2 regions of the Streptomyces sp. NPDC007872 genome follow, and region 1 is predicted to be linked to the other one. Evidence: riboswitches for the same ligand, from Rfam matches in the RefSeq annotation. Region 1 holds a riboswitch; the other holds the start of a gene.

Region 1 (9,756 bases):
GACCCCGTGCTCAAGGGCCTGGAGGAGGAGAACGCCGGGGTCCCGCGCCTCGCCGACCGCTACCCCTCCTTCGAGAAGGTCCTCGACACCGAACCCGACTTCGCCGCCGCCTCCTTCACGTACACCCTAGGCAAGGGCGGGGTGGCGCCCCGCGAACGGTTCGAGCAGCTCGGCGTCCCCACCTACCTCTCGCCCACCGACTGCGTCGGCAAGGACAACAGCGGCGACGGCGACGGCGTCCGCGTCCGGCCGCTCACCATGGAGACGGTCTACGGCGAGATCCGCGACCTGGCCCGGATCTTCGGGGTCCGGGAGCGCGGCGAGAAGCTCGTCGGGGAGCTCAAGGGCCGCGTGGCGAAGGCGACTTCGGGCGGCGGCTTCGAGAACGCCACGGTCCTCTACTGGTTCGCCAACTCCGAGGCGCCCTACATGGCGGGCTGCTGCGGCGCCCCCGGCATCGTCTCCCGCGAACTGGGCGCGAAGAACGTCTTCGACGACACCAAGGAGGAGTGGCCCCAGATCAACTGGGAGACCGTCGCCGACCGCGACCCCGACGTCCTCGTCATCGGCGACCTCACCCGCCGCTCGCAGTCGGCCGAGAGCGCCGCCAAGAAGATCGAGTTCCTGGAGTCCGACCCCGTCACCCGCAGCATGACGGCCGTGAAGAACAAGCGGTACGTCCTCCTCAGCGGCCAGGCGCTCAACCCCACGATCCGCACGGTCGAGGCCGTCGAGAAGGTGGCGGCCGCCCTCCGCTCCCACGGTCTCGCCAAGTGACCCCCGTCCCTCCGGCGACCGCCCCGGTACGGAAGGGAGCGACGGCCCTGCTGGGGACGGCGGCCGGGCTCGCGCTCCTGGCCGCCTCGGTGGCCGCGGCCATCACCATCGGCCCGGCCCGCATCGGCGTGGCCGACGTGTGGTCGACGGTCGCCGCCCACCTCGGCGGGGGTGCCCCGGCGCTCTCCCCGATCCGGGACGGGATCGTGTGGGACCTGCGGCTTCCCCGCACGCTCCTCGCCGCCGTCTGCGGCGCCGGCCTCGCCCTGTGCGGCGCGGTGATGCAGTCGCTGCTGCGCAACCCGCTGGCCGACCCCTTCGTCCTCGGGGTCTCCTCCGGTGCCTCGACCGGCGCGGTCGCGGTCGTCGTCCTCGGGATCGGCGGGGGAGCCCTCTCCGTCACCGGCGGCGCCTTCCTCGGGGCGGTCTGCTCCTTCGCGCTCGTGCTGCTGCTCAGCCACACCCTCGGCGGCTCGACGGACCGCGTGGTCCTCTCCGGGGTCGCCGCCATGCAGCTCTTCTCCGCCCTCACCTCCTTCGTCGTGATGACGGCCGCCGACGCGGAGACCACCCGGGGCGTCCTCTTCTGGCTGCTCGGCTCGCTCGCCGGGGCCGGCTGGACCGACGTGTGGGTGTGCCTGGGGGTCCTCGCGGCGGCCCTGGTGATCTGCGTCGGCCACGCGCGGACCCTGGACGCGTTCGCCTTCGGGGAGGAGGCCGCCGCCTCGCTCGGCGTCGCCGTCGTCCGGACCCGGCTCGTCCTCCTGTGCGTCACCGCGCTCCTGACGGCCGCCCTGGTCTCCGCCGCCGGGGCCGTCGGCTTCGTCGGGCTCGTCCTGCCGCACGCCGCCCGCGCCCTCGCGGGCCCCGGACACGCCCGGCTCCTGCCGGTCACCGCCCTGGCCGGAGCGGTCTTCCTGGTCTGGGCCGACACCCTCGCCCGTACCGTCCTCGACCCCCAGGAGGTCCCGGTGGGCGTGGTCACCTCGCTGGTCGGCGTACCGGCCTTCGTCCTCGTCCTCTACCGCACGCGAAGCGCACGAAGCACGTGAGGCGCACGAAGCACGTGAGGCACACGAAGCACGTGAGGCACACGAAGCACGAGGAGCACGCGATGATCCCGACGCCCCCCGGGACGGAAGGCCTGCGCGCCGACCGGGTCTCGCGCACCGCCGGCGGCACCCTCGTCCTCGACGGCGTCGGCATCGCCCCGGTCCCCGGCACCGTCACCGGCCTCCTCGGCCCCAACGGCTCCGGCAAGTCCACGCTCCTGCGCCTGCTCGCCGGCGTCCTCGCCCCCGACTCCGGGGTCGTCACCCTCGACGGCGAGCCGCTGTCCGGACTCGGCCGCAGGACCGTCGCCCGGCGCCTCGCCACGGTCGAGCAGCAGTCCGACACCCAGACCGACCTGACCGTCGTCGACGTCGTGCGCCTCGGCCGCGTCCCGCACCGCAGGGCCTGGACCCCGCCCTCGGCGGCGGACGAGGCCGCCGTCCGCTCCGCCCTCGCCCGCACCGGGCTCGCCGACCGCGCCCGCCAGCCCTGGCGGACCCTCTCCGGCGGCGAGCGCCAGCGCGTCCAGATCGCCCGCGCCCTCGCCCAGGAGCCGCGCGAGCTCCTCCTCGACGAACCCACCAACCACCTGGACGTCCAGCACCAGCTCGACCTCCTGGAGCTCGTCGCCGGACTGCGCCTCACCGCCGTCGTCGCTCTGCACGACCTGAACCTCGCGGCGATGTACTGCGAGCGGCTCGTGGTCCTCTCCGGCGGCCGCGTGGTGGCCGGCGGCACGCCGGACGAGGTGCTCACCGAGGAGCTGATCGCGGACGTCTACCGGGTCAGGAGCGTCGTGACCCGGCCGGACCCCGGCGGCCGCCCCCACGTCCGCTTCCTGGGGACCGCCGGGCCCCCTCACTCCCCTTCGCCGGGCTCCGGCGTCAGCGCGTCCATGAAGGAGCTGACCGAGAACACCGCGCGGCCGGGACCGGCCGGACCGTAGCCGGGCGGGGCGGTGAGGTCGTTCTCCCGGAGCGTCTCCGTGTACGCCTCCAGGAGCCGCAGGTGGTATTCGAGCGGGGCGCCGTCCGGGTTCTCGCGGCCCAGCGGCGTCGTCGGCTCCGGGCACCAGGTGGTGAACCGGGGCGTGATCCCGCGCGACATGAAGAACCGCAGGCCCTCCCGGGTGGAGGCGATGGCCTCGTCCACGGTCAGGAAGCCCGAGGGGCGCGCCATCTCGACCCCGGCGACGAAGTTCGGGATGACGTTGCGCGGCCCGAAGACCTCCGCCGAGTCCAGGATCCGGCGGTGCCACTCGTCCCGGCCGATGTAGCGCTCCTTGCCGGGGCAGTACAGCTCGAACAGGCGCCGGTCCCACACCTCGTAGTTCGGGTGGTAGATCCGGATGCCGTAGTCGTGGAAGCGCCGCACGTCCTCCTTGGGCAGGGCCTGCGCGACGACCTTGCCGATCCAGCGGCCGGGGAAGCGCTCCTCGATGGCCTGCGCGTACTGCCCGTAGAAGTCGGCCTCGTCCTTCCCGCCGACCTTCGAGGTGACGGCCCCGCCCGTCAGGGTGTAGGCGGTCGACGCGCGGGCCGTGTCGTGCCGGTCGATGATCTCCAGGGCCTCCAGGACCTCGTCCACCGGCTTCACCCCGGTGTACGGGCGGCCCGCCGCCTTGTGCTGGCGCCAGTTGTGGTTGATGTCGCAGTACTGGCACTCCTCCTTGGCACCGAAGTACTGGCACACCCGGAAGACCGTCAGGTAGATCAGGTAGCCCCACTGGATCGTCGGCGCCACCTCCATCACGGACTTGCCGTTCGACAGCGGGTGCCGGTAGTACTCCGGCATCGGCGGCAGACCGACGTCCGCGATCCGCGCCCCGTCCAGGAAGAGGGCGAGCGCCCCGTCCTCGCCCGGCGCGACCCGGTACGGCGAGGACGGGTTGACCCGCACCGACACCACCGTGCGCCGCAGCCCGTACGGGCCGCCGGTCAGCACGATCTCCTCCGGCGGGCGGTTCAGCGCCGCCTCCCCGAGCTCCGGCAGCGTCCGGTGGTCGAAGGAGAAGATGAAGTACGACTTCGGCTTCACCTCGCCCCCTTCGTTGCCGGACAGGGCGGCGGGGTCGAAGGCGACCCCGCCGCGCAGCAGGTCCTCCTTGAGCACGGCCTCCCGGGGAATCCCCGGGAAGCGCTCCATGAGGGACTCCACGACGGACGTGCGGGTGGGTGCGACGCTGGACACAGGCGGGTCTCCGGAGGTGAGGGGGCTCTTGGAGCCGACGTGTACCCCACGCTACGCGCGCGTAGCGGTGACGGGGCGGCCGGGGCCGCTCGACTTGATAGGCAAGTGAATGCTTGCCTATGCTGGCGGGGTGACGGACGACGTTTTCAAGGCGCTGGCCGACCCGACCCGCAGGCTCATCCTCGACGGGCTCGTCGAACGGAGCGGCCAGTCCCTGTTCGAGATATGCGCCCGACTGGCCTCCCGGCACGGCCTCGGCATGTCCCGGCAGGCTGTCAGTCAGCACCTCGCCGTCCTCGAAGCCGCGGGCCTCGTCGTCACGCGGCGCGAGGGGCGCTACAAGTTCCACGACCTGAACACCGAACCGCTGGAGCGCATCGCGACGCGATGGCTCGTGCCGGAGAAGCCGGAGAACACGCCATGAGGATCCACCTGTCCAGCGTCTTCGTCGACGACCAGGACAAGGCCCTGCGCTTCTACACCGACGTGCTGGGCTTCGTGAAGAAGGAGGAGGTCCCGATCGGGGAGCACCGCTGGCTGACCGTGGTCTCGCCGGAGGACCCCGACGGCACCGAACTGCTCCTGGAGCCCGACGCCCACCCGGCCGTCAAACCGTACAAGGACGCCCTGGCCGGGGACGGCATCCCGGCCGCCTCCTTCGCCGTGGAGGACGTGCGCGCCGAGTTCGCCCGGCTGAGCGGGCTCGGGGTCCGCTTCACCCAGGAGCCCGTGGACATGGGCCCGGTCGTCACCGCCGTCCTCGACGACACCTGCGGCAACCTGATCCAGATCGCCCAGCGCGTCTGAGGCCCGGACCGCCGGGTCCGGGGCGCGCGGCCCCGGACCCGGCGGCGGACGCCGTCACGAGCCGGACAGCTCCTCCCGCACGGTGCGGGCGGCGGCGACCAGGTTCTCCAGGGAGGCCCGGGTCTCCGGCCAGGCGCGGGTCTTCAGACCGCAGTCCGGGTTGACCCACAGCCGCTCGGCGGGGATGGCCTCCAGGCCGGTGCGCAGCAGGGCGGCCGCCTCCCCGGCGCTCGGCACCCGGGGCGAGTGGATGTCCCAGACGCCGGGGCCGGCCTCGCGCGGATAGCCGTGGGCGGCGAGCTCCCGGGCCACCTGCATGTGGGAGCGGGCCGCCTCCAGGCTGATGACGTCGGCGTCGAGGTCGTCGATCGCCTGGACGACGTCCCCGAACTCGGCGTAGCACATGTGGGTGTGGATCTGGGTGTCCGGCCGCACCCCGCCGGTGGCCAGGCGGAACGCCTCCGTCGCCCAGTCGAGGTACGCCGGGCGGTCGGCGGCCCGCAGCGGCAGCGTCTCGCGCAGCGCCGGTTCGTCCACCTGGATGACGGAGGTGCCGGCCGCCTCCAGGTCGTTCACCTCGTCGCGCAGGGCGAGGGCGACCTGCCGGGCGGTCTCGCCCAGCGGCTGGTCGTCGCGGACGAACGACCAGGCGAGCATGGTGACGGGGCCCGTCAGCATCCCCTTGACGGGCTTGGACGTGAGGGACTGGGCGTACGAGGTCCAGCGCACCGTCATCGGCTCGGGCCGCGAGATGTCACCGGCCAGGATCGGCGGGCGGACGTATCGGGTGCCGTACGACTGGACCCAGCCGTGCCGGGTGGCGAGGTAGCCGTCGAGCTGCTCGGCGAAGTACTGCACCATGTCGTTGCGCTCGGGCTCGCCGTGCACCAGGACGTCGACACCGGTCTTCTCCTGGTACGCGACCACCTCCCGGATCTCGTTCCTGATCCGCTCCTCGTACCCGGCCGTGTCGGTCCGGCCGGCCCGCAGGTCGGCGCGGGCCGCGCGCAGCTCGTCGGTCTGCGGGAAGGAGCCGATGGTGGTGGTCGGGAGCAGCGGGAGGCCCAGGTGGGCGCGCTGGGCGGCGGCCCGCTCGGCGTACGGCTGCGAGCGGCGGGCGTCGGCCCCGGTGACGGCCCCGGCGCGGGCCCGCACGGCCGGGTTCCGGGTGATGGGGGAGCCGGCGCGGGAGGCGAGGGCGGCGCGGTTGGCGGCCAGTTCGCCGGCGATCGCGTCGGTTCCCCGCGACAGGCCCCTGGCCAGCGTCGTGATCTCGGCGGTCTTCTGCTTCGCGAAGGAGAGCCAGCGCAGGATCTGCGGGTCGACGTCCTTCTCGGCCGCCGCGTCGAGCGGCACGTGGAGCAGGGAGCAGGAGGCGGAGACGTCGACCCGGTCGGCCAGGCCGAGGAGGGTGCCGAGGGTGGCCAGCGACTTCTCCAGGTCGTTGACCCAGATGTTGCGCCCGTCCACCACACCGGCGACGAGCCGCTTCCCGGGCAGTCCGCCGACGGCGGCGAGCCCCTCCAGGTGGGCGGCGGCCGGGCCGGTGAAGTCGAGCGCGAGGCCCTCGACGGGCGCCTCGGCCAGGACGGGCAGGGCGTCGCCGAGCCGGTCGAAGTACGAGGCGACGAGGAGCCGGGGCCGGTCGGTGAGCGCGCCGAGGTCGCGGTAGGCGCGCGCGGCGGCGTTCAGCTCGGCCGGGGTCCGGTCCTGGACGAGCGCGGGCTCGTCGAGCTGCACCCACTCGGCGCCGGCCGCGCGCAGGTCGGCGAGGACCTCCGCGTACACCGGCAGGAGCCGGTCGAGCAGGGTCAGCGGGTCGAAGCCGGCGGCCGCGCCGGGCGCGGGCTTGGCGAGCAGCAGGTAGGTGACGGGTCCGACGAGGACCGGACGGGCCGTCAGCTCCAGGGCGAGGGCCTCCCTCAGCTCCGCGACCTGCTTCGAGGAGTCGGCCGAGAAGACCGTGTCCGGGCCCAGCTCCGGCACCAGGTAGTGGTAGTTGGTGTCGAACCACTTCGTCATCTCCAGCGGAGCGACGTCCTGGGTGCCGCGCGCCATGGCGAAGTAGCCGTCCAGCGCGTCGGCGGCGACGGCCTCGCGGTGCCGGGCCGGGATCGCGCCCACCATGACGGTGGTGTCCAGGACGTGGTCGTAGTACGAGAAGTCGCCGGTCGGCACCTCGTGGACGCCGGCGTCGGCGAGCTGCCGCCAGTGCGTGCGGCGCAGTTCGGCGGCGGTGGACCGGAGGGCGCCGGCGGTGACGCGGCCCTTCCAGTAGCCCTCGATCGCCTTCTTCAGCTCCCGGTCCCGGCCCTGACGGGGGTGGCCGTACACGGTGGCCCGTGCTGCCGCGGCTGCGGACTTCGTGGTCACGGAGATCTCCTTCGCGAGATGAATCCCTGAGGTCCCGGGGACGGGACGAGGACGCGAAGGGGCGACGGACCGGACGGTACGGGTGCGCGCGACGGGGCGCGGTCGTCCGTCGGTGTGTACGCCGACCCGCCCTCGAGGTCACCGGGATGTCCGCGCGCGGAATCGTCCGCGTGCGGGCAACGGGCAGGTCTTCGGACTCGCGGGCACGTCGCGCTGTACGCGACTCCTACTGGCCGTCGCTTCCCAGACCCTTCCCGGGCCCAGTGCGTATGACGGCGGTCGTTCCCACTCACCGCTGCGGGGCAGTCCCGGATTCCCACCGGGTTCCCTCTTACGACGCGTCCCGCCTGGCGGACGGGGCGAACCAGTTGCCCGGCCAGACTACGGGGTCCGCCCCGGGAGCGGGGGCGGGTATCTCGCCATTCGGACGAGGGGATGGGACGTGCGGGTGAACGACCGGCCGGGCGGGCGGGAGGCGCGGGGCGTGGGGGACGGACGTTCGGGGTGGACGGACGGGGCGGGCGCGTGCGGCGGGCGCACGGCAGCGGGGCGTGGGGCACGCGGGGCGGGCGCACGGCAGCGGGGCCGGGGACGGCACCACCCGTCCCCGGCCCCTCGCCGTACCGCCGCCGGGTCCTCTCCCGGGGCCCTTCGACCGGGCCCCTTCCCCGGCGGCGGGCGCCGGTCCCCTCAGACCGGCCGTCCGGGCGTCTCCGCCCGGTCGTACACGTGGAACCCCCGGCCGGTCTTCCGGCCGAGCAGCCCCGCCTCCACCATCCGCAGGAGCAGCGGCGGCGGGGCGTACAGCGGCTCCTTGAACTCCTCGTACAGCGAGTCCGCGATGGAGGCGACCGTGTCGAGCCCGATCAGGTCCGCCAGCCGCAGCGGCCCCATCGGGTGGGCGCAGCCCAGCTCCATGCCGCGGTCGACGTCCGCGGCGGTGGCGAAGCCCGACTCCGTCATCCGGATCGCGGACAACAGGTACGGGACGAGCAGGGCGTTGACGACGAACCCGGCCCGGTCGCGGGAGCCGATGGCGGTCTTGCCCAGGGTCACGGTGGCGAACTCCGTCACCGCGGCCGTCGTCGCCGCCGAGGTGTGGAGGGTCGTGACGATCTCCACGAGCGGCAGCACGGGCACGGGGTTGAAGAAGTGCAGCCCCACGACCCGGTCGGCGTGCTCGGTGGCCATGCCGAGCCGCATGACGGGCAGGGAGGAGGTGTTGGTGGCGAGGACCGCCGCCGGGTCGGTGACGATCTTGTCGAGCGCGGTGAACACCCGGGTCTTGACGGCGGCGTCCTCGACGACCGCCTCGACGACGAGCTGCCGGTCCGCGAGGTCGGACAGTTCGGCGGTGGCCGTGATCCGGTCGAGCGCCGCCTCGGCGGAGGGGCGGTCCAGCTTGCCGCGCCGGACGGCCCGTTCGAGGGAGACGGCGACGCGCTCGCGGGCGGCGCGCGCCGCCGGGCGGTCGGCCTCGCAGATCACGGTGGAGAGCCCGGCCCGCGCGCACACCTCCGCGATGCCCGCGCCCATCTGCCCGCCGCCCACGACCCCGACGCGCCGGATGCCGCCGCCCGGACCGGGACCCGTACCGGCCCCCGCGCCGCCGCTCACACCGTCACGTCCGCGGTCGCGACGGTCCGGACGAGGTGGCGGGAGTACGCCTCCGGGGTGAAGAAGAGGGGCAGTTCGGCGGCGAGCGCGGTGCTCTCGAAGAGCTCCCGCACCTCGTCGAGCGCCGCCCAGGGGAACTCGGCGCCGAGCGCGGCCAGTTCCCGGTCGAGCAGTTCCAGGACGGTGTCGCGCTCCAGGACCCGGCGCCGGAGCCACTGCCAGATCTGGACGCGGGCGATCTCGGCGGTCGCGGCGTCCTCCACCAGACCGTCCAGGGCGACGGCGCCCCGGCCCCGGATCCAGGCGTCGTAGTAGCGCAGCACCACGGCGATGTTGGCGCGGACCCCCTCCTCGGTCGGCGGGCCGCCGATCCGCCGCACCGCGAGCAGGTCCCCGGGCGTCACCCGCACGTCCTCGCGGGTCCGGTCGAGCTGGTGCGGGCGATCCCCGAGGACCCCGTCGAAGACCTCGCGGCAGACCGGCACCAGACCCGGGTGGGCCACCCACGAGCCGTCGAAGCCGTCCTCCGCCTCCCGCTCCTTGTCCAGGCGGACCGCGGCGAGCACGGCCTCGTGCGCCGCCGGGTCCCCGGCGGGGACCTGGGCGGCCATGGCGCCGATCGCGTGGGCGCCGCGCCGGTGGCAGGTCCGCACGAGCAGCTCGGTGTACGCCCGCATGAACGGCGCCGTCATCGTCACCTTCGCCCGGTCGGGCAGCAGGAAGTCGGAGCGGTGGCCGAACGTCTTGATCAGGCTGAACAGGTAGTCCCAGCGGCCCGCGTTGAGCCCGGAGCTGTGCTCCCGCAGCTCGTGCAGGATCTCCTCCATCTCGAACGCGGCCGTGATCGTCTCGACGAGGACGGTGGCGCGGACGGTGCCCCGGGGGACGTCCAGGAGCTCCTGGGCCAGGAGGAACACGTCGTTCCAGAGGCGCGCCTCG
Region 2 (9,756 bases), on a different contig from region 1:
CAGACGGATGCGGTGGCAGCCGTGGTCGGCGGCGAGGGCCGCCGTCTCCGTGAGGAGGAGGCCGCCGATGCCCCGCCCCCGGTACGCCGCGTCGACGGCGATCCCGTCCATGACGAGTTCACCGGCGGCGGGGGCCCGTTCGAACAGGGCGAGGACCGCCAGTCGGGGCAGGCCGCGGAAGACTCCGTAGGCGGCCACGACGTCCCTCGCGCCGCCGCCGGTCAGCGCCCGGCCGCCGAGCCGGTGGCCCGCCACACCGACCACCCGGCCGCCGGCGAGCGCGACGATGCCCCGGTCGTGGTCGAGGTGGGCGGCGATGAACGCGCGCCCCTTCCCGGGCGGGCCGAGCGCGGGGGCCAGCTTGCGGCCGAACGCCTCCCAGTAGAGGGCCGCCACCCGTTCTTCGGCGCCGCCGGGAACGCCCCGGCGCACCACCACCCCTCCGTTTTCCACCGCCGGTCCTTCCCGCTCCGTCGCCTCCATGCCGCTCCTCCCGCCAGGGGATCGCCTTGTGCGATCGCCTCTCATACGTTCATGCTAGCAACGATCGTTATCAAGGTGAACGCTCTTGGGGAGGATGTGTGTTCATGGGATTCCGGATGCCGAAACGGCGCGGGTGGCGCTGGACGGCGTGGGTGATGGCGTGCGTCCTGGTGGCGGCCGCGGGGCTCACCGGGGTGGTGTGGCAGAACACCTACGCGCTGCGCGAGGAGAAGGTGTCGCTGCGGCACGGGGGAAGGCTGCTCCAAGGGGTGCTGGCCCGGCCCGACCGGGGTCCCGGCCCCTTCGGGCTGGTGGTGTTCGTCCACGGCGACGGGCCGGTCGACGCGACGCACGAGACGTTCTACCGGCCGTTGTGGGAGTCCTTCGCCCGCGCCGGATACGCGTCGCTGTCGTTCGACAAACCCGGTGTCGGGGGATCGGAGGGCGACTGGCTGGACCAGAGCATGGAGGACCGGGCCGAGGAGACGCTGGCCGCCGTGAGGTGGGCCCGCGGCAGGCCGGACGTCGACGGCCGCCGCATCGGCCTGTGGGGAGCGAGCCAGGCCGGCTGGGTGCTGCCCAAGGTCGCCGCGCGGGACCGGCGGCTGCGGTTCGTCATCGCCGTCTCCCCGGCCGTCAACTGGCTGCGGCAGGGCCGCTACAACCTCCTCGCCGAACTGGACCGGGACGGCGCGAGCGACCGGGAGAGGGAGGCGGCGCTGCGGCGCCGCGAGGTCACCCTGGCCCTGCTCGGGAGGAGGGCCTCCTTCGCCGCGTACCGGGCCGCACTCGGCGACGCGGAGGGCATGACGGAGGCCCGGTGGGCGTTCGTCGCCAGGAACCACCGGTCGGACGCGACCGCCGACCTGCGGGCCATGGCCGGTACACCGCTGCTCCTGGTGCTGGCCGGTCACGACGTCAACGTGGACGTCGGCGAGACCGAAGCCGTCTACCGCGAGGTCCTGCCGGCGTCCTCCCTGACGGTGGCGCGCTATCCGAACGCCACGCACTCCCTGGTCGACCACGAGGTGGAGAACTCGGACCTGCGCCTGACGCTGACCGCCGTCCTCGCCCCCCGCCGGCTCTACACCGGCGGGTTCCTCGCGGACCAGGCCCGGTTCGTCCGGCGACCGGACTCCGGCGGCAGAACGACGCCGGAGGGGTGAGGTGCGCGGCCCGCGGTACGGGGACGCCGTCGCCCGCCCCGGTTCGCGCGCCGCCGCACCGGTTCGACCGCGACTCCGCGGCGCGTACGGGCGGTTCTCAGCGCGGCACGGTGTCGTCGGCCCCGAACGGGCCGCCGTGGCCGGGGACGATCAGGTCCGCGGCGGCCGGCACCCGGAGCCGGGAGGCGCGCAGCACCTCGCGGTCGGGAGCCACGGGATCGTCCGCCGGGCCGTTCGCGTGCCACCACAGGTCACCGGCGAAGGCGACCACGCCCGACTCCGTGCCCGCCAGCAGCGTGATGTCCTCGGGACTGTGGCCCGGAGTGCGGATCAGCCGCAGCGACGGGGTGAGTTCGTAGCCCCTTCGACCTCTGCCTTCACCTGCTGAGGCGGGAGCACGGGGCCGCGATGGCCAACGCCGTCGCCCGGGACGTGGTGCTGCCCTCCCACCGCGACGGCGGGCAGGCGCAGTACCTGGCCGCCCCGCCCCCGAGGACTGCCGCGACGAACGCCTCGCCGAGGTCCTCGCGCGGGCCCGCGAGAACCTCCACCAGCCGCTTCCGGTCGCGGAACTGGCCCGGCGCGCCCTGATGAGCAAACGGTCCTTCGCCCGCCGCTTCGCCGCCGCGACCGGCACCACCCCGCACGCCTGGGTGCGGAGCCCGCGCCTGAGCGGCGCCGAGGGGCTCCTGGAGACCACGGACCTGCCGGTCGAGGAGATCGCCCGCCGCGTCGGCTACGGAAGCGCGACCGTCCTGCGCGAACAGTTCGTACGCCGCCGGGGAGTGCCGCCCCGCGCCTACCGCCGCGCCTTCACGAACACGCCGTGACGGAGCGGGCGGGAAGAGCCGCGCGGCCCTATGGGCCCCACCACGAGAAAAAGAGCCTTTAATCCGTTTTACATTGTTTTCTGCTCCCCTTGTCGGGTAGCAGGGCGGAAGTGAAGGAACGCGGCATTCCGCATGGACCGTCGCGTTCCCCATCTTCCGTGTCCCGTGTCCCGACCCGCCCGTACTGGAGCTTCCATGTCGGAGCAGCGCAAGAGCCCGTTCGCCACTGTCAGCCCGTACACCGGGGAGACCCTCGCGGAGTTCCCGGTGATCGAAGGCGAGGAGGTCGACTCCGTCCTCGAAACCGCAGGTCACGCCTTTGAGGCGTGGCGGAGGCGGCCGATCGCGGATCGGGCCGCGGTGCTCGGGCGGGCGGCCGGGCTGATGCGGGAGCGCAGGGAGCCGCTGGCCCGGCTCCTCACCGAGGAGATGGGCAAGCTGATCGCGGAGGCCCGCGGCGAGGTGGACCTCGCGGCCTCGATCCTGTCGTACTACGCCGAGCACGGGCCCGGCTTCGCGGCGAACGAGCCCCTGGACGTCGAGGAGGGAGAGGCGTACCTCGTCGACGAGCCGCTCGGCGTCCTCCTCGGCGTGATGCCGTGGAACTTCCCGTACTACCAGGTGGTGCGCTTCGCCGGCCCGAACCTGGTCCTCGGCAACACCGTCCTCGTCAAGCACGCCGGGATCTGTCCGCAGTCCGCGCTGGCCCTGGAGACGGTGTTCCGCGACGCGGGGGCTCCCCCGGGCACGTACACCAACCTGTTCGTGAGCCACGACGAGATCTCGCGCGTCATCGACAGCCCGGTCGTCCGGGGAGTGTCGCTGACAGGCAGCGAGCGGGCGGGTGCCCAGGTCGCCGAGCGGGCCGGACGCAACATGAAGCCGAGCCTGCTGGAACTGGGCGGCAGCGACGCCTTCATCGTCCTGGACGGCGAGAACCTGGAGCGCACGATCGGCGCCGCGGTGGCCGGCCGGATGGCGAACACCGGACAGAGCTGCGTGGCGTCGAAGCGGTTCATCGTCCTCGACGAGGTCTACGACGACTTCGTCGGGGGAATGCGCCGCGCGTTCGAGGCGCTGGTGCCCGGCGACCCGGCGGACGAGGCGACCACCCTGGGCCCCCTCTCGTCGGAGCAGGCGGCCGTCGGCCTGGTCGAACAGATCGGCGAGACGGTGGAGCAGGGGGCCGAGCTCGTCACCGGCGGCCGCCGGATCGACCGTCCGGGCGCCTTCGTCGAACCGACGATCCTCACCGGCGTCAAGCCCGGGATGCGCGCCTACGCGGAGGAGCTCTTCGGTCCCGCCGCCGTGATCCACCGGGTGGCCGACGAGGACGAGGCGGTCGCCCTCGCCAACGACAGCCAGTACGGTCTGGGCGGTTCCGTCTTCTGCGCGGACGTGGAACGCGGCCGCCGGGTCGCCGAGCGGGTGGAGACCGGCATGGTCTGGGTCAACCACCCGACCTCCACGCGGCCCGACCTGCCCTTCGGCGGCATCAAGCGTTCCGGTTACGGACGCGAGCTCTCCGCACTCGGCATGCGGGAGTTCGTCAACCGCAAGCTGGTGCGCGTCCTGCCCCCCGACGCGGAGCTGGGCGGCATCGCCGGCTGAACCGAGTCGGCACCGATGCCGGAGGAAGACCGGCCGGTGCCGTACGGCGCCCCTCGTCGCACACCGAAGAGCACTCGACGAACGCCCGACGAACCCCGACGAACCCCGACGAACCCCCTACGAACCCCGACGAACAAGGAGACACACGGTGTCCGCAGTACCGGAGCTCACCCTCAACAACGGCGTACGGATCCCCCAGTTGGGCTTCGGCACCTTCCAGATCCCGCCGGAGGAGACGCGCGAGAAGACCCTGGCGGCCCTGGAGGCCGGGTACCGCCACATCGACACGGCGCAGATGTACGGCAACGAGAAGCAGGTCGGCCAGGCGGTCCGGGACTCGGGCCTCGACCGCGGCGACGTCTTCGTGACCAGCAAGCTGAACAACGACGCCCACGCGTACGACGACGCGCTCAAGGCCTTCGACGGAACGATGGAGGAGCTGGGCCTGGACCGTCTGGACCTCTTCCTCGTCCACTGGCCCCTGCCCGGCCGGGGCGACTTCGTGGAGACCTGGAAGGCGATGGAGGAGATCTACCGCTCCGGGCGGGCCAGGGCGATCGGGGTGTCGAACTTCCAGCCGTCGCACCTGCGCCGGCTCCTCGAGGACAGCGTGGTGGTGCCGGCCGTCAACCAGGTCGAAGCGCACCCGTACCTCACCCAGGACGTCGTACGGGCCTTCGGCTCCGAGCACGGGATCGCCACGGAGGCGTGGTCGCCGATCGCCCAGGGCAAGGTGCTCGGCGACCCGGTGATCCAGGGCATCGCGGACCGGCTCGGCAAGTCGACGGCACAGGTGACCCTGCGCTGGCACCTGCAGCGCGGGGACGTCGTCTTCCCCAAGTCGTCGTCCCCGGAGCGCATGGCGGAGAACTTCGACCTCTTCGACTTCGAGCTCACGGAGGGCGACATGGGCGAGATCTCCGCGCTGAACCGCGACGAGCGCACCGGCCCGGACCCCGACCGGTTCAACGGCTGAGCACACACCGCCCGGGTGACGGCCCCGGCCCCGCTCCCCACGGCGCGTGCCTCCCGGCGGCGGACGAGGCCCGCGGCGGAAGGCCGGGATGCTCCGGAGGCGGCCTCTCGCACACGAGTGTCCGCGCTCCGTGGAGTGCCGCGTAGGCTGGTCGCGTAGCTGGTTCGCCCCGTCCGCCAGGCGGGACGCGTCGTAAGAGGGAACCCGGTGGGAATCCGGGACTGCCCCGCAGCGGTGAGTGGGAACGACCGCCGTCATACGCACTGGGCCCGGGAAGGGTCTGGGAAGCGACGGCCAGTAGGAGTCGCGTACAGCGCGACGTGCCCGCGAGTCCGAAGACCTGCCCGCTGCCCGCGCGCCCCACCCCGTGCGCGCGGAACAGCCCTGCCGCGACTCGCGAAGGAGAGTTGACGTGGCCGATCCCACCGTCATCAGCCCTGCCCCCGCCCCCCGTCCCGCCAAGACGCCGGACGACTCCCGGGTGGTTCTCGCCCACATCATGAGCGAGCACGACACCAACCTCTACGGCACCATCCACGGCGGCGTGATGATGAAGCTCATCGACGACGCCGCGGCGGCGGCCGCCGGGCGGCACGCCGACGGCCCGGCCGTCACCGTCTCCGTCGACCGGATGACCTTCCTCGCCCCCGTACGGGCCGGGGACCTGCTCAGCGTCGAGGCGGGGCTCGAGCGCGCCGGGCGGACGTCGATGACGGTCGGAGTCCGCGTGACCTCCGAGCGCTGGAACAGCACCGGCCCCGCCACCGAGGTCGCCACCGCCTTCCTGACCTTCGTCGCCGTGGACGCCGACGGCACCCCGCGTCCGGTGCCCGCCCTGGACGCACCGCTGCCCGGCCCGTCCTGACGGGACGGGCGGAACCGGCCCTCCCCCGGCCGGGCGGCGGCGCCGGGACCACCGCGGAGTCGCGCGGCCGCCCGGCTTCCGCCCGGGGCGCGGCGACGACGTACGCTGGGACGTGCCGCCCGTCCGGAGTCCCCGAGATCCGGTCCCGGACGGCGGGCGTGAGCCCCGACCAGTACGGCGAACGCGAACGAGGAGACCGTGGGGCGAGTCGAGGGTGCGACCGGCGTGGACCCCGAGAGCTGGTCCGCCGGTCTGCACCGCATGTGGCAAGCCGCGCAGGACGCCGAGGACATCACGGACATGGCCCGGCACATCTACGCCCTGATGCTGGCGGAGCGGGCCGTGGTCGCCGTCGCAGGAAGCAGGTGGGACGGCCGCGACCTGCGGTACGTCCGGCGGCTGACGGCCGACGGCGCCGCGACGGCGGCCACCACGACCCCTCGCCCCGGCAGTGTGCGGACCGTGTCCTCCCGGCCGCCCGCCGAGGACGGAGAGGGCGCCGGGGGCCGCGCGCCGGTGCGGCTGTACGAGCACGACCTCACCGCGGCCGACGAGGAGTTCGCTCCCGAGGCGGCGCTGCTGGCCGAGGCGGGGGCGCGGTGGGCCCTGGAGGCCCGCTTCTCGCTCGGGGGCGGCGACTGGGCGTCCTTCTCGCTGGGGCTGAGCCGCCGACAGGATGCCGGTCCCTCCCTGCCGACGCGGCTGCTCCAGGTGAGCGAGGTCCTGGTGGCCGGCAACCGGAGGGTGCTGGAGCACAGGGCCGCGGAACGCCGTCGGGTCGAAGAGGCGTTCTTGGCCGAGGCGTCCCTCCAGATGGACGCCACCCTCGACGCGCCGGAGACGCTGGAGCGCATCGCCCGGCTCGCCGTACCGGCGGTCGCGGAGGCCTGCGTGGTGCACCTGCGCCGGCCGGACGGCGGGCTGTCGCCGGTCGCCACCGTGCACGTGGCGGCGGCCGTGCAGCCCTGGCTGCGCGGCGTGGCCGCGGACGACCCGTGGCTGGACGAGGCCCTGCGAGCCGCGGCGGACCGGCCGCACGGCACCCTGATCGCGGGCGAGTCCCTGAAGGCGTCCCCGTTCGGGCCGCACGGCGAAGGACCGGGCCGGAACGTGCGGGCCGTGAGCATCAGCCCGCTGCGGGCCCGGGGGAAGCTGCTGGGCACGCTGACGTTCGTCTACCACCGCCCCGAGCGCGAGATCGTCGACCTGCGGGTGCTGGACGACCTGGCCGGCCGGGCGGCACTGGCCATCGACACCACCACCGCCTACGAACAGCGCCGCCGCAACACCGAGCAGCTCCAGCGGCACCTGCTGCCGGACGCGCTGCCCGACTGGCCCGGAGCCGAGCTGACCGCGGCCTACGAGGTGGCCGACGACTCCCTGGAGGTGGGCGGCGACTTCTACGACGCCGTGGTGCGCCGGGACGGCGCGCTGGCCCTCTTCGTCGGGGACGTGTGCGGCCGGGGCGCCGAGGCCGCGGCGCTGACCGGCCTGGCCCGGCACACCCTGCGCGTCCTGCTGGAGGACAAGGTGCCGCCCGGTGAGGCGCTGCGCCGCCTCAACAGCGTGCTGACCGCGCAGCGGCAGAGCGCGCGGTTCGTCACCGCGTTCGTCGGCGTCCTCGTGCCGGACGGCGACGGGTACGCCGTCGAGGCGGCCTCGGCCGGGCACCCGCGTCCGCTGATCCGCCGCGCGGACGGGCGGATCGACGAGGTCCGGGCCTCCGGACTGCTGCTGGGAGTCGTACCGGACGCCCTGTACGAACCGGGGAGGGCCGTGCTGGAGCCGGGCGACGCGCTGGTGATGTTCACCGACGGGCTGACGGAGGCCCGCTCGGCGGACGGGACGATGTTCGAGAGCATGCTGCCCGAGGCGGTACGGGAGTGCTGCCGCGACGGGAGCGGTGCCGCCGGGCTGATCGCCCGCGCGGCCGCCTTCCGTGCCCTGGGCGACGACGACACCGCGGTGCTGATCGCCCGGGTGACTGAGGAACGCGTGGAGGACGCACGATGAACCGGGTGCCGGAGGCGACGGACGCACGGCCCACGACCCCCGACCGGATCCTGGTCGTGGAGGACAGTCCGGAGGACGCCGAGGCGATCGAGCGCGCGCTGCGCCGCACCCATCCCGACCTGGCGCTGGAGTTCGCCGACCGCGGGGAGGGCCTGGTGGAGGCGCTGCTCTCCCGCGAGGACCTCCCCGGTCTGATCCTGCTGGACCTCAACATGCCCGGGACGGGCGGACAGGCGGTGCTGGAGCGGATCCGTTCCCGGCCGGAGCTGGACGCGGTGACGGTGGTGGTCTTCACCTCCTCCACCGCCCCCGCCGAGGTCGACGCCTGCTACGCGGCGGGAGCGGACAGCTACGTCTACAAGCCGGTCAACTTCACGCTCTTCCAGACCGTGCTGAAGGGCGCCGTCGACTACTGGCGTCAGGCCGGGTCCGGCGCGGACGCCCCGAGCGTGAAGTAGAACGCCGTCCCTCCGCCGGGGACGGCCTCCAGCCAGATGCGGCCCCCGTGCCGCTCGACGATCCGCTTGACCAGGGCCAGCCCCACCCCCGTCCCCCCGCCGTGCTCGGTCGGCCCGTGGAGACGGCGGAACAGGTCGAAGACGTCGGCGTGCCGCTCCGCCGGGATGCCGATCCCGTTGTCCCGGACGACGACGACCCGCTCCGGTCCGGTGGGCGCGCCCGCGCCGTCGCCGGCGGGCGGGACCGGGCGGCGCTCCACGGTGACCTCGACCCGGCGCTCCCCGTCCAGCCGGGCGTACTTGGCGGCGTTGACCAGCAGGTTGACCAGGATCTCGTCCAGGCGGTCGGCGTCCGCCCACACCCGCGGCAGCGTCCCGCGGACCACCTCCACCCGCTGCTCGGCCAGCCGGGGCCCGGCCACCTCCAGGGCCGCGTCCAGGGCGTCGCCGAGCTCCACCTCGCGCACCCGCAGGCCGGCGCGGCCCAGCCGGGCGTAGTGCAGCAGCGAGTTGAGCAGCTCGTCCATGCGTCCGGCGAGCCGCTGCATGGTCCGCAGCCGCCGCAGCGTGACCGCGTCGAGCCCGTCCCCCGCGTCCTCCATGGCGAACGTCGCCGCGTTCGAGATGCCGCGCAGCGGCTCCTTGAGGTCGTGGGCGGCGGCGTGGGCGAAGGAGTCGAGATCGACGTTGCGCATCCGCAACTCCTCGTTGACCGCGTCCAGGACCTCGGCGTGCCGCAGGACCAGGGCGGTCAGCAGCCGCCACAGTTCCCTGGCCGCCACCCGGTCCCCGACGGTCCAGGGCAGGCTGCGACCGCGCACGACGGCCCGGAAGACGGCCCCCGAGCCGCGCGGCGTCAGCCGCTCGCCGCGCGGCCCGACCCGTACCGGCGTCGAGGGGTCGGCCGCCCACTGCCGCGGCATCGGCCGCTCCGGGCGGCGCCAGGCGATGTACTCCCCCGAGCCGGACAGCGGCACCATCAGCACCCCCGCCGGTCCTCCGCCGGCCGCCTCCGCCCCTCCTCCCGGGGCTGCCGTTTCCACGCCTCCTCCCGGACCGGCCGCCTCCGCCCCTCCTTCCGGCCCGTCCTCCTCCCGTTCCTCCCGCTCCTCCGCGAGGCGGTCGGTGCACCACACCACGCCCGGCGTCAGCGTGCGCGCCCGCGCCTCCAGCGCCCGCAGCAGGCCGGGCGCGAACGGCTCACCCGCGCCCAGGGTGTGCTCGGCCCGCCGGAGCACCACCCCGTCCGCGTCCAGCAGGTCCGTCAGCGGACCGCCGCCGGCGCCGAGGTCCTCCCCGAGGCGTCCGTCCCCGAGCACCTCGGCCACCGCCGCGGCCCGCGCGGTGGACCCCA

The links. Region 1 has a riboswitch for cobalamin ahead of metE (5-methyltetrahydropteroyltriglutamate--homocysteine S-methyltransferase). Riboswitches for the same ligand answer to the same signal wherever they lie in the genome.
Region 2: linked by a shared signal. The riboswitch ahead of ACFYNX_RS14250 (acyl-CoA thioesterase) and the one ahead of metE (5-methyltetrahydropteroyltriglutamate--homocysteine S-methyltransferase) in region 1 are both predicted to bind cobalamin.

Annotation. Positions count from the first base shown of each region.
Region 1 is NZ_JBIAEA010000007.1:434,111-443,866, reverse strand. Features, by position in the region: gene ACFYNX_RS25950 (ABC transporter substrate-binding protein) at 1-777, shown strand, start outside; gene ACFYNX_RS25945 (FecCD family ABC transporter permease) at 774-1,829, shown strand; gene ACFYNX_RS25940 (ABC transporter ATP-binding protein) at 1,892-2,776, shown strand; gene ACFYNX_RS25935 (radical SAM protein) at 2,689-3,975, opposite strand; gene ACFYNX_RS25930 (metalloregulator ArsR/SmtB family transcription factor) at 4,151-4,444, shown strand; gene ACFYNX_RS25925 (VOC family protein) at 4,441-4,827, shown strand; gene metE (5-methyltetrahydropteroyltriglutamate--homocysteine S-methyltransferase) at 4,882-7,200, opposite strand; cobalamin riboswitch at 7,365-7,584, opposite strand; gene ACFYNX_RS25915 (3-hydroxybutyryl-CoA dehydrogenase) at 7,891-8,817, opposite strand; gene aceB (malate synthase A) at 8,814-9,756, opposite strand, start outside.
Region 2 is NZ_JBIAEA010000003.1:831,717-841,472, forward strand. Features, by position in the region: gene ACFYNX_RS14220 (GNAT family N-acetyltransferase) at 1-483, opposite strand, end outside; gene ACFYNX_RS14225 (alpha/beta hydrolase family protein) at 600-1,649, shown strand; partial or broken gene ACFYNX_RS14230 (MBL fold metallo-hydrolase) at 1,747-2,022, opposite strand; partial or broken gene ACFYNX_RS14235 (GlxA family transcriptional regulator) at 2,013-2,479, shown strand; gene ACFYNX_RS14240 (NAD-dependent succinate-semialdehyde dehydrogenase) at 2,675-4,090, shown strand; gene ACFYNX_RS14245 (aldo/keto reductase) at 4,239-5,066, shown strand; cobalamin riboswitch at 5,210-5,429, shown strand; gene ACFYNX_RS14250 (acyl-CoA thioesterase) at 5,479-5,931, shown strand; gene ACFYNX_RS14255 (PP2C family protein-serine/threonine phosphatase) at 6,130-7,944, shown strand; gene ACFYNX_RS14260 (response regulator) at 7,941-8,402, shown strand; gene ACFYNX_RS14265 (ATP-binding protein) at 8,363-9,756, opposite strand, start outside.